2 linked regions of the Paractinoplanes abujensis genome follow. The protein of the gene in region 1 interacts with the protein of each later gene in a pairwise test. Links are inferred from orthologs where the notes say so. Each region holds a gene or a part of one and is shown on either strand. Other genes may lie near its edges.

Region 1 (6,350 bases):
AGCCGCCCGGCGACCTCGGCCCCGGCCGCGGCGACGGTGAAGACCTTGTCGCGGCTCGTCGCGCCGAGCCGCAGCTCCACATCGGCGGGCCGCACAGCCAGCGCCTCGGCCAGCGCGCGACGCACGGCCTCGGTGGCCTTGCCGTCGACGGCCGGGGCGCCCACGGCGACGATCAGGGCGGGGCCGTGGGGGCCCTCGTAACGCCCACCGACCCGGTTGCGGCCGGCACCGGGACGCACCCGCACGGGCACGGCGAGCCGGCTCTCGTCGGGCGGGGGCACGCGGCGCTTGACCATGCCTCATTGTGCCGATCGGCGCCGGTCCCGGGGAGGCCCGGTTTCCGTGCCCTTTCCGACGGTCCCGGCTGCCCTCGGCCGCGCCCGCGACGGCCGTCAGCGGCGGGCGTCCGCGCCGACCAGGCGGTCGACCGGGCGGCACAGCCCGCACGGGCTGAAGCCGAGTTCGACCGCCTCCCGCACCGGAATCGGCTCGGCGAGCCGCCCGGCCAGGCTGGGGCAGTCGGCCACGTGATAGCGCGGGCGCCCGTCGACCACGAGCACCTCGGCGTCGAGGCGGGCCACCCGTACGGCGTCGGCAGGCTGCACCGACTGGGGCAGCGGCTCGTCGTCGGGGTCGTCGTCGTCGGGTTCGGCGAACTCGTCGGGTCCGGAACCCGCGGCGTTCTCCGGCCGGCGGGGCCACGCGTCCTCGTCGGAGGCTTCACTGCGGGCGGCGTTGATCGCATCCGAGGCACGCTCGTAATCGGGCGCCCGCTCGTGGTCCGGCGACTCAAGATCCCGACGTCGGGCCTCATCTGCTGACAAATCGCCCGCCGGGGCGGCGCCCGCCTGATCGGCGAAGACGGCGGTGTCGGCGTGATCAGCGTAGGCGGGCCCGTCCGCGGCCGCCGAGAAGTCGGGACCGGCCGAGGGCCGCGCAGCGGCCAGGTCACCCGGGTCGAACTGAACGGTCTCCCGCTGGTCGTCGTACGGGTCGTCGAGCCGGGCGTCGTACGGGTCGTCGTATGCGGCGGAGCGGCGCGCGCCGGCCTCCTGGGCCGCGGCGGCGAACTCGGGCTCGGCCACGAAGACGGAATTCTCGTCGGCGGGGGCGGCCGGCTCCTTGTCCTGGGGGGCGGCCGTTGCCCGCCGGGTCGCGGCGGCCTGACGCGCGCCGATGACCAGGAACACCGCGGCCACGAGACTGGCCACGATGGAGCAGATGAGCAGGGTGCTCGACCCGCCGGTGAGGCCCAGCACGAGCAGCGTCACCGCGACGAGGATGAGCAGGAGGCTAACAACGATCATGGCTCATCCTCGTCGAGGTGCCGGAGGGAGAGAGAAGACTCAGCGCCCGGATTCGATGGCGTTGCGGCCACCGTACGAACCGGCGAGACCGGCCGCGGCGAGACCCCCGCTTCCGCCGACGGCACGACCGGAGTCGGCCCGCGACATCTCGGCCTCGAGGCCCTGGCCCCGGCCGTCGAGGTCGCGCAGCTGGCTCTCCAGATACGCCTTCAGGCGGGTGCGGTACTCCCGCTCGAACTGCTTGAGCTCCTCGATGTGCTTCTGCAGCGCGGAGCGCTTCGCGTCGAGGCCGCCCATGGCTTCCTGGTGGCGCTGACGGGCGTCGCGCTCGAGGGCGTCGGCCTTGGCGCGGGCCTCGCGGGTGACCTCTTCGGCCTTGGAGCGGGCGTCGGAGAGGAGCTTGTCGGCCTCGCGGCGGGCGTCGGCGACGTGGTCGTCGGCCGTGCGCTGGGCCATCATCAGCACCCGCAGGGCCTGCTGCTCGCCGTCAGCACCGGACCCAGCGGCGCCACCACCGACCGGACCCTGGGCACGGACCTGCTCGAGCTCGGCCTGCATCTGCCGCGCGGCCTGCTCGGCCTGCGACTTGTCGCGCTGCACACGGTCGAGCTGTGCCTTGACTTCGTTGAGCTCGGCCGCGAGGCGCGGGTCGGCGCTCGGACCGGCTGGCGCGCCACCCCGACCGCCGCGCTCCACCTGGGCGCGCAGCTCGTTGTTCTCCTCGATCAGACGGGCGAGCTCACGCTCGACCTCGTCCAGGAAGGCGTCAACCTCCTCCTCGTCATACCCCCGCTTGCCGATGGGGGGTTTCTTGAAGGCGACGTTGTGCACGTCGGCCGGGGTCAGCGGCATCGAAACTCCTCGGGTCAGTCGCGGCCGCGGTTGGGGCTGCTGTTTAGCTGAAGTTCAGGATCAATCTTTGAAGCACGAACCTCATGAGCACGAACAGGATAACCAGCAGCACGATGGAAGCCAGGTCCAAACTCACGTTACCAATGCGCAGCGGGGGGATCACACGCCTCAACGCCTTGAGGGGCGGATCAGTGACGCTCCACACCGTTTCCAATGCCGCCGACGCCCCACGACTGGGCTGCCACCGACGACCGTATTGGAGTACCGCACCCAGCACGAACCTGGCAAGCAGGACGAGGAAGAAGATGTAAACGACTAAATACAATATTTGGAACACGATCGAGAGCACTCGTGCGGATCCCCCATCTGGGTGGCGGGCTGCGCGCGGCCCGCCTCAGGCCTGCCCGAAGAACCCACCCTCGGCGATCTTGGCCTTGTCCTCCGCGGTGACCTGGACATTTGCCGGTGAGAGCAGGAAAACCCGGTTAGTAACGCGCTCGATCGTACCGCGAAGGCCGAAGGCAAGTCCGGCGGCGAAGTCGACCAGCCGGCGGGCGTCACCTTCATCCATCTCAGTGAGATTGATGATGACCGGAACCCCGTCGCGGAAGTGCTCCCCGATGGTGCGCGCCTCGCGGTAGGTGGTCGGGTGCAGCGTGGTGATCTGATACCGCTGCTCCTCCTCGACCGGGCGCGGACGCGTCTCGGGCGGGTGCACCGGTTGCGGCGCCAGGGCCAGATTCTCCCGAGTGGAGTAGCTCAGCGCGGACGAGTTGTCACTGACCGTGCTCGGCCGGGTGATCGACCGGACGCTGGCCCGCTCGCTGCGCTCGGCACGTTCCACCCGATCGTGGTCGTCCAGGTCGGCATGCGACGACAGACGGTCGGACGGGCGACTGCGCTCCGTGCGCGCCCGCGGCACCGGACGCTCCTCCTCGACGTCTTCCTCGTCGGCGAACTCGTCCTCGGCGTACCGGCTTCCCGAGTACCGGCTGCGAGGACGGTAGGAGCTGTCGTCGTAATCGTTGTAGCCGCGGTCGTCGTCCTCCTCGACGAGGCCCAGCCACACGCCCGCCTTGCGAAGCGCGCTCATGCCATCACCCCGTCACGCCACCCCGAGTTGACCCGACCAGCCATGTGCCCCCACCTTCGTCCGCTGCTGCGGAACGCACCCCCTCGGCGTACCGCATTCCCCCTTTGCACGGTCGGAAGGTCTTAGCAGTCCCTCGTCCCGCGACGTGCCGCGCCGTCACGCTTACCCACCGCCGCGCGAATCAGAACCCTGGTCGCGAGCGGTGTCGCGTAAACAACACCCATGTAGTTTGCTGCCCGCCGCAAGGCTACCGCAGCGGGTTTCGCATTCCGAGCAAAGAAGTGCCGATTCGGACGTGTGTCGCGCCGTGCCGGATCGCCGCCTCGAGATCGCCGCTCATGCCGGCGGAGATGACGGAAGCCCCCGGATGGGTGATGACCAGGCGTTCCGACAGCTCGCGCAGGGTCGCGAAGGCCCGGTCGGGGTCCCAGTCCATCGGGGCCACCGCCATCACCCCGCCCAGCCGCAGCGTGTCCGCGGCCGCCACCGAGTCGGATACCCGCCACAGGTCGTCGCCCGCCGCGCCCCCACGCGCCGGATCACCGTCGATGCTCACCTGCACCAGCACGTCGAGCGGCTCGGAGCGCCCGGCGGCGGCCCGGGCCAGCGCCTCGACCAGGCGGACCGAGTCGGCCGACTCCACCACGTCGGCGTACCGGACAACCGAGCGGGCTTTGTTGCGCTGCAGCTGACCGATGAAGTGCCACCGCGGGGTGGCTCCCTCGGCCCGGGCCAGCTCGGCCTTGGGGCCCGCGTCCTGATCCTTGTTCTCGCCGACGTCGGTGACACCGAGCCCCGTCAGCAGCACCACGTCACTGGCCGGATAGGTCTTGGTCACCGCGACGAGGGTGACCTCGTCAGCGGGACGACCGGCGGCCGCGCAGGCGCGGCCGATCCGGTCGTTGACGTCGCTCAGGGCGGCGGCCAGCTCGGCCCGCCGCCCCTCACCGGTCACGAGCCGTTCTTGAGGAAGTCCGGCACGTCCACGTCGTCGAAGAGCACGCGCCGCGGCGGCGGCGTGGCCTGGGCCGGAGCCGGCGCCGGCGTGGTCGACGCCGCGGCGGCGGCGGGCGCCGGCGGTGTGACCGCCGTGCGTTCGGCCGGCTGCTGCACGACCTTGCGGGCGGGCTCGGACGGCTTGTAGGAGGGCGTGCCCCCGTCGAAGCCGGCCGCGATCACGGTGACCCGCACCTCGTCGCCGAGCGCGTCGTCGATGACCGCACCGAAGATGATGTTCGCGTCCGGGTGGGCCGCGTCGGTGACCAGCTGCGCCGCGTCGTTGATCTCGAACAGGCCCAGGTCGGAGCCACCGGCGATGGAGAGCAGCACGCCGCGGGCGCCGTCCATGCTCTGCTCGAGCAGCGGGCTCGAGATCGCCTTCTCGGCCGCCTCGACCGCGCGGTTGTCCCCGCGGGCGCTGCCGATGCCCATGAGCGCGCTGCCGGCCCCGCTCATCACGCTCTTGACGTCGGCGAAGTCGAGGTTGATCAGACCCGGGGTCGTGATCAGGTCGGTGATGCCCTGCACGCCGGAGAGCAGCACCTGGTCGGCCTGACGGAACGCGTCCATCATGCTTATTCCGCGGTCGCCCAGCGCGAGGAGCCGGTCGTTCGGGATGACGATGAGCGTGTCGCACTGGTTGCGCAGCTCGTCGATGCCGGATTCGGCCTGCACCTGACGGCGCTTGCCCTCGAACGAGAACGGCCGCGTGACGACGCCGATGGTAAGGGCGCCGAGCTTGCGGGCGATGTTCGCGACCACCGGCGCACCGCCGGTCCCGGTGCCGCCGCCCTCGCCGCACGTCACGAAGACCATGTCGGCGCCCTTGAGCACCTCCTCGATCTCGTCGCGGTGGTCCTCGGCGGCGTTCTTGCCGACCTCGGGCTGCGCGCCGGCGCCGAGGCCCCGGGTCAGCTCGCGGCCGACGTCGAGCTTGACGTCGGCGTCGCTCATCAGCAGCGCCTGAGCATCGGTGTTGATCGCGATGAACTCGACGCCCTTGAGCCCGACCTCGATCATTCGGTTGACGGCGTTCACGCCGCCGCCGCCGATCCCGACGACCTTGATGACCGCCAGGTAGTTGTGGGGAGGTGTCATGGGCTCAGCCTTCCCTTCCAGGGTTAGTGGGTGTCATGGGCCCCGTGCGGTCCGGCCAGACCGCACCTTCGTCACCCGCTGCCGTACAAGGGAGGGCGAGGAAACCCTCACCCTCTACTAGAGGGTGAGAGTTATGTCAACCACTCAACCTCTGGTGGCAACGTAAGCGGACATCCCACATCAACCAAAGAACCGGCGCGGCGTGTCGGCGTCCGCTTACGTGGCGAAAATCCGACCGACCCGTAACCTCGACCAAAATATGGCGTTTCCGCCCCTATGTCCGTTAGACGCTGCTATTAACGGATCGTCACGACCGATGGGGCGGAGACGTCGATCTCCTTACCCGCCCGCTTGAGCAGGACCGTCGCGACCTGACTCTTGGTGTCGCTCTGGGTGTCGTCGCCCCAGACCACCGTGCGCTCCTTGCTCAGCTCCAGCTTGATCTGCGCGGGGGCGGCCACCGAGACGGCCACCACCTGCTCGCGCAGCTCGTCGCTGAGGGCCGCCAGCACGGTCAGCGCCGACCGCGTGTTCACGTCGGAGGCTCCGGGGAAATCGACCCGTACGAGCGGCAGGCCAGCGGGCGGCTCCTTGACCGTCCGGTAGGCCACCCCCGTACGGTCGATCAGCGCGAACTCCCCGTGCTGGGGCACCGCGGCCACCGGCGTGCGCTCCACCACCTCGACCACCAAGGTGGACGGCCAGCTGCGGCGTACCACGACCCGCTCCACCGGCGGCAGCTCCCGCACCCGGGCCCGGACGCCGTCGAGGTCGACCCGGGCCAGCGGCTCGGCGTCGGGCACCGCGGCGGCCTGCTCGATCTGCGTCACGGCCACGAACTGGGTGCCCACCACCTTCACCTCGCGCACACCCAGCACCGAGGTGCCGTAGACCAGCCAGACCAGGCCCCCGGCCACGAGCAGCACGCCCGCGGCCACCGCCCAGGGCAGCGCGGCGCGCATCCGGCGCTGACGGGCGCGCGCCATGAACCGGCGCGCGGA
Region 2 (6,375 bases), 3.2 Mb from region 1 along the record:
GTGCGGGCAGCGGCGCTGCACGGTCCAGTCGCCCAGCACCGTGTCTTCCGCCTCGACGGCCTTTTCGTGCTCGTCGTACCAGCCCTCGGCGTACTGCAGGCGCTCCTCGGAGAGGCACTTGAAGAACGCGTAGACGTACTCGTTGTACTGCCCGATGCGGGCGGCGGAGAAGCGGCAGCTGAGGAAGAGCGAGTTGACCCAGTCGCCCTCGTCGATGTGGATGAGGTGCTCGATCAGGGCGCGGCCGGTCTTGAAGCGGTAGCGCACCTTCTCGTCGGCGTAGGGGCGGACCTGCTTGCCGGGGAAGTCGACGACGATCGACTCGATGACGTTGCCGTCGGGGCCGAACGTGTCGGTCAGGTCGAAGCGGACGGGGCCGCCGACGCCCTGGGCCATGTAGATCGACTCTTCGAGCAGGGGCTCGATGCGCTTCTTGAGCGCGCCCAGCACGTCGATCTCGGGGTGCCGCCAGGAGGCCTTCTCGGCGGCGATGACCGGGGCCTTGCGCTCCCGCATCTCCTCGAGGTGGGCCTGCTTGTTGGCGAAGAACTCGTCGACGTCGGTGGGGTGCGTGGTGGTCGCTTTCCCGTCGGCGTCGAGGGAGGTCTCGCTGCCCGGGAGCAGGACGATGCCGTTGGTGCCGCCGACCTTGGCGTACTCCGCCATGAAGACCGACTGGTCGGGGAAGATGTTGCCCTCGTCGCCGTGGATGTCGTTGAACTGCCAGAGCGTGTCGTCGAGGAAGCACGGCGGGCCGGCGATCGGGAAGACGTGGTCGGCCTTGAGGTCGTCGATGTAGCGCCACGTGCGGTCGAACTGGCGGTCGCGCTTCTGCTTGCCGAAGGCGGTCTTGGCCGCGTCGGGCAGTTCGTAGACCATCGGATACCAGATCGCGCCGGAGAACTGCAGCATGTGGGCGTGCACGTGGCCGAGCTCGTTGAACCGGGTCAGGTCGGTGGGCCGGGCGTCGTTCTGGTTGAGCACGCGGACGCCGTTGTGCTCGACCCACAGCGAGGAGTCGCCGATCGGGCCGTCGGTCGGGCTGATCAGGGCCTGGATCATGATCTTGAGGCCGCCGTCGAGCTCGTGCACCTCGTCCGACCGGGTCTTGTAGAAGCTGGTGAAGCCGAGGTCGCGCAGCTCGTCCTCGAGCTGGCTGGTCGGATACTCCGGCAGCAGCACCGTCGCCTTTTTGCTGATGAAGCGCTTGAGGTGCTCGGCGTCGAAGTGGTCGCGGTGCAGGTGCGACACGTAGAGGTAGTCGACGTCGCCCAGGGTCTCCCAGTCGAGCAGCGAATTGTCGGGGAAGGGGAACCAAGAGGCGAAATAGGCGGGATTGACCCACGGGTCGCACAGAATGCTGCCCGCGGCGGTGTCGATCCGCATGCTCGCGTGTCCCGTGCCCGTGATCCGCACCGTTCTACTCCCTCGATCCGTGAACCCGACCGCATCGAAGGTACCGGGTCCGGGTTGGTGGGCCGCGCGCGGAGCCGTCGTGCGAGACTGGAACCGGATGCGATCGACCTTCGAGGAAGGACCAGGCGTGGCTGCCGATCAGGAACCGGTGTATGCCCCCGACCAGCTCAAGCCGGGCAACCGCAAGCAGGCGCGACGCGCGGCGATCATCTCGGCCGCGATCATTCTGATGTTCTTCTGGGGCAACCACGAGGGCAACACCGAGAACGTCTGGCTCGTCGTCTTCGCGGTGGGGCTCGTCGGCGCGGTGCTGGCCGACGTGGTGCTGCGGCGCAACGGCTTGAAGCCCGAAGACCAGTAGGCGCGGTTCCACCGAGCGACAAGGAAAAGGGGCCCTCGATCGGGGCCCCTTTCCTGTCAGCGGCGTCGGGTCAGAATGTCCTTGACCTCGCGGAGCGCGGCGTCGACCTCGGCCTCGAAGTAGCCGCCGGGCACCAGGCCGAACTGCAGCATGTCGAGATCATTTTCCGGTACGGGCATCGGGCCGCGGCCGGTCATCGCCTGCAGGATGCCCTCGAACAGCCGGTCGACCTGGCTGGGGTCGTAACCACTGCCGAAGCGCCGCGGCTGGAACGTGCGCCGCAGCTGGTCGACCCGGTAGAGCTCGCCGCCGGGCTCGCCCATCGGCGGGGGCAGCTGAGGCTGCTGGGGCTCGCCGTAACCCATCGGCGGGCCGCTCATCGGGGCGTTGCCCATCGGCGGGCCACCCATGGGCGGGCCGCTCATCGGGGGGCCGCCGTAACCGCCACGCGGATCCTGCTGCTCGCGCTGCGGCATGCGGATCTCGGCGGTCATGTCGGTTTTGCCGTGCCGGCCCGCCTCGAACCCGTCGAAGCCACCGGTCGGCTGCTCGAAGCTGCCCGTGTCGTAGCCGCCCCGGTCGTAGCCGCGCGGGTCACGCGGGTCGCGAGGGTCACGGTCGTACGCCGGCGGGGGCGGACCGGCGGGGCGCTGCGGCAACTGCGGCTGCTGCGGCTGGCCGTAACCGGTGGGCTCGTCGTACCGCCCGTACGGGTCGGGCGGCATCTGGCCACGCTGCGGGGGCTGCTGCTGAAAGCGGTCGTCGCGGACCGGCGGAGCGGGCAGGCGCTCGGTGGGCGGGGCCATCCGGCCGCCCATGCCACCGCCGGCCATGCCGCCCATGCCCTGGCCGCCGCCCATGCCGCCACCGCTCATGGCCGCACCCAGGCCGGGCTTGGCCGCGGAGAGGCCGCCGCGCAGGGAGTCACGCATCGGGTCGGGCGCGGGCGCGCCCCGGCCACCCCTGTCCTCGAGCTCGGCCAGCTGGCGCTCGACACGGTCCAGGTGCAGGTCGACCTGCCACTCGTCGTAGCCGCCGAAGCGCACGCGGAAGACCACGTCGTGCACCTCCTGCGCGCCGACGGGCGGGCCCACCTGCTCGCCTTGGAGCGTGGCCTCGACCCGGTCGAGGAAGGAATCGACCTCATCCACCTTGTAGCCGCGGCGCAGAGCACGCCGCCGGAAACGTTGCCCCTGACTCGTCACAACGTCTCCCACTCCGCTCGCTGGGACCTGCGCCCAGTCACTGTGCCACCTCCGCGTCGGCGGCGGCGCCCCCAGCGCTCGCCTCCGTGAGCTCGCCCGCGGCCAGCTGGCCACAGGCGCCGTCGATTTCCCGGCCACGGGTGTCGCGGACCGTCGTCGATATCCCGGCCTCGCGCAGCCGGCGGACGAACTCGCGCTCGACCGGTTTCGGACTCGCATCCCACTTGCTGCCGGGTGTCGGGTTCAGCGGGATGAGATTCACATGCGCCAGCTTGCCGCGCAGAAGTTTGCCGAGCAGATCGGCACGCCACGGCTGATCGTTGACGTCCCTGATCAGGGCGTACTCGATCGAGATCCGGCGTCCGGTCCGGGCCGCGTAATCGAACGCGGCATCGAGCACCTCGGCCACCTTCCAGCGCTGGTTGACGGGCACTAGCTCATCGCGCAGATCATCATCGGGGGCATGCAGGGACAACGCAAGGGTCACATTGAGGTCTTCGGCCGTCAAACGGCGGATAGCGGGCACCAGACCCACGGTGGAGACCGTGATGTGCCGTTGCGAAAGCCCGAGACCCTCCGGCGCCGGGGTGGTGAGCCTGCGCACAGCCTCGATCACCCGGGGGTAATTGGCCAGCGGCTCGCCCATGCCCATGAAGACGACGCGGGACAGCCGCGGCGGCGCGCCGGTGACCGCGCCCGAGGCGGCCACGCCGGCCAGGTAGACCACCTGGTCGACGATCTCGGCGATCGAGAGGTTGCGGGTCAGGCCCTGCTGGCCGGTGGCGCAGAACGGGCAGGCCATGCCGCAGCCGGCCTGGCTCGAGACGCACGCCGTCACCCGATCGGGGTAGCCCATCAGGACACTTTCCACGAGCGAGCCGTCGTGCAGCCGCCACAGCGTCTTGCGGGTGGCGCCGTCGTCGCAGGCCAGCTCGCGGACGGGGGTGAGCAGCGTGGGCAGCAGGTCACCGGTGAGCCGGGCGCGGGACGCGGCGGGCAGATCCGTCATCGCGTCGACGTCGCGCACGAGGCGGCCGAAGTAGTGGGTGGAGATCTGCTTGGCCCGGAACGCGGGCTCGCCGAGGCTGGTGACGGCCGCCTGGCGGGCCGCGAGGTCGAGGTCGGCGAGGTGACGCGGGGGCATCGATGGACGGCGCTTGGTGGCCACCGCGTCGGGCTGGTCGAGGCTGGTCGGGATGACCGGAAGAATCGTCATGGCAGAACCAGTCTCGCACGCTTGCCTGTGTGCGTGCCGGTCACGTGTTCGCCCCGATCAGAGCGAACAGAAGGTAGGCCGTGGGGACGGCGAACAGGATTGAGTCGAGCCGGTCCATCAGGCCGCCGTGCCCGGGCAGCAGGTTGCTCATGTCCTTGAGGCCCAGATCGCGCTTGAGCATCGACTCGGCCAGGTCACCGGCGACGGCCACCACCGAGAGCAACGCGCCGAACAGCACGCCCCAGAACCAGGGAATGTCCAGCAGGAAGTGCAGCAGCAGGGCGCTGCCGACGGCGGCCGAGACGACCGAGCCGGTGAAGCCCTCCCAGGTCTTGCCGGGGCTGATCGACGGGGCCATCTTGTGCTTGCCGAAGAAGACGCCGACCGCGTAGCCACCTGTGTCGGAAAGCACCACGGCGAGCAGGGTGCACAGCACCCGCCACTGGCCGTCCTCGCCGGCGTCGGGCAGCTGGAGCAGCACACCGAAGCTCAGCAGGAACGGCACGTAGATCGAAATCATGACGCTGGCCACGAAATCGCGGCGGAACGCGGCCACGCCGTCGGCTATGCGCCAGATCACGGATGCGGCGATCGTCACCAGCAGGCCCAGCAGCAGCGCGTCGGGGCCTTCGCGCCAGGCCAGGCCGACCATCAGCAGCGAGCCGGCGACCAGCGGAATGAGCGGAGCGTCGGCGCCCGTGGCCCGCAGAGCCCGGACCATCTCGTAGACGCCGACCGCGGAGGCCAGCGCGATGACGCCCAGGAACGCGTCGGGCCAGATGACCAGAGAGCCCAGCACCACCAGGACCAGGCCGACGCCGACACCGATCGCGGCCGGCAGGTTGCGGCCGGCCCGGCCCTTGGCGCGCCTGCGACCCATCTGCGGCTTTTGTTCGGTCGTCGGGATGATGTGTTCCGGCGCCGGAACGTTGCGGTCAGACGCCGGAACGTTGCGGTCAGACGCCGGAACCAGAGGAAGCTGCCCGGTCGGGACGTCCTCGCCCGCGTGCCAGGCGGGCACGCTCGTGTCGTCGCCGGCGCTCTGCCCGGCACGCGGATCGAGGTAGGACATCAGACCTCGAGCAACTCGGCTTCCTTGTGCTTGACGAGCTCGTCGACCACAGACACGTACTTGTGGGTGGTGTCGTCGAGCTCCTTCTCGGCGCGACGGCCCTCGTCCTCGCCGGCCTCCCCGTCCTTGACCAGGCGGTCCAGCTGCTCCTTGGCCTTGCGGCGCACGTTGCGGATCGCCACCCGGCCTTCCTCCGCCTTGCTGCGCGCGACCTTGATCATGTCGCGGCGCCGCTCCTCGGTCATCTGCGGCAGGTGGATGCGCAGCTGGGTGCCCTCGTTGTTGGGGTTGACCCCGAGGTCCGAGTCGCGGATGGCCCGCTCGATCGCGCCGAGCTGCGACGCGTCGTACGGCTTGACGATGACCATGCGCGGCTCCGGGACGCCGACCGAAGCCATCTGCGTCACCGGCGTGGGCGCGCCGTAGTAGTCGACCACGATCTTGGAGAACATGGCCGGGGTGGCCCGCCCCGTACGGATCGCGGCGAACTCCTCCTTGGCGTGCTCTACCGCGCTCTCCATCTTTTCTTCGGCCTCGAAGAGGGTCTCGTCGATCACCGGCTCTTCTCGCCTCCCTTGCTTTCCTCGGTGGTGGGTTGTCAGGCGGTGATCAGGGTGCCGATCTTCTCGCCGCTCACGGCGCGAATGATCGTGTCGTCGCCCTGGGCACCGAAGACCAGCATGGGCAGGTCGTTCTCCTCACAGAGGCTGAAGGCGGCCTGGTCGGCCACGCGCAGGCCCTGCTGAATCACGTCTTGGAAGGTGAGCCGGTCGAGCTTCTTGGCGTCGGGGTCGACGCGGGGGTCGGCGCTGTAGACGCCGTCGACACCGTTCTTGCTCATCAGCACGACGTCCGCGTGGATCTCGAGGGCGCGCTGGGCGGTGACGGTGTCGGTGGAGAAATACGGCATGCCGGCGCCGGCGCCGAAGATGACGCAGCGGCCCTTCTCGAGGTGCCGGATGGCGCGCAGCGGGATGTAGGGCTCGGCGACCTGGGCCATCGTGATCGCGGTCTGCACCCGCGTCTCGACGCCCTCCTTCTCGAGGAAGTCCTGCAGGGCCAGGCCGTTCATGACCGTGCCGAGCATGCCCATGTAGTCGGCGCG

The links.
Region 2: the proteins of ftsZ (region 1) and rlmN interact in binary tests that used the Escherichia coli proteins (3 or more experiments, as listed by UniProt). The link is inferred for Paractinoplanes abujensis from one-to-one orthologs.

What each region holds. Positions count from the first base shown.
Region 1 is NZ_JACHMF010000001.1:4,912,914-4,919,263, forward strand. Bases 3,277-6,197 are described here. They hold ftsZ (cell division protein FtsZ), read right to left. Parts: upstream 5,350-6,197; coding sequence 4,204-5,349; downstream 3,277-4,203. Other genes in these bases: BKA14_RS22170 (YggS family pyridoxal phosphate-dependent enzyme), read right to left, coding at 3,500-4,207; BKA14_RS22180 (cell division protein FtsQ/DivIB), read right to left, coding at 5,646-6,197. Outside these bases: BKA14_RS22145 (DUF167 domain-containing protein), read right to left, coding at 1-296; BKA14_RS22150 (hypothetical protein), read right to left, coding at 393-1,307; BKA14_RS22155 (DivIVA domain-containing protein), read right to left, coding at 1,347-2,159; BKA14_RS22160 (YggT family protein), read right to left, coding at 2,203-2,508; BKA14_RS22165 (cell division protein SepF), read right to left, coding at 2,554-3,252; more of BKA14_RS22180, read right to left, coding at 6,198-6,350. UniProt on the Escherichia coli protein: Essential cell division protein that forms a contractile ring structure (Z ring) at the future cell division site. The regulation of the ring assembly controls the timing and the location of cell division.
Region 2 is NZ_JACHMF010000001.1:8,098,469-8,104,843, reverse strand. What follows is about bases 2,110-5,055. They hold rlmN (dual-specificity RNA methyltransferase RlmN), read right to left. Parts: upstream 4,199-5,055; coding sequence 3,020-4,198; downstream 2,110-3,019. Other genes in these bases: BKA14_RS37315 (phosphatidate cytidylyltransferase), read right to left, coding at 4,239-5,055; BKA14_RS37325 (DivIVA domain-containing protein), read right to left, coding at 2,110-2,982. Outside these bases: BKA14_RS37335 (Rieske 2Fe-2S domain-containing protein), read right to left, coding at 1-1,416; BKA14_RS37330 (DUF2631 domain-containing protein), read left to right, coding at 1,544-1,777; more of BKA14_RS37325, read right to left, coding at 1,834-2,109; more of BKA14_RS37315, read right to left, coding at 5,056-5,078; frr (ribosome recycling factor), read right to left, coding at 5,270-5,827; pyrH (UMP kinase), read right to left, coding at 5,869-6,375.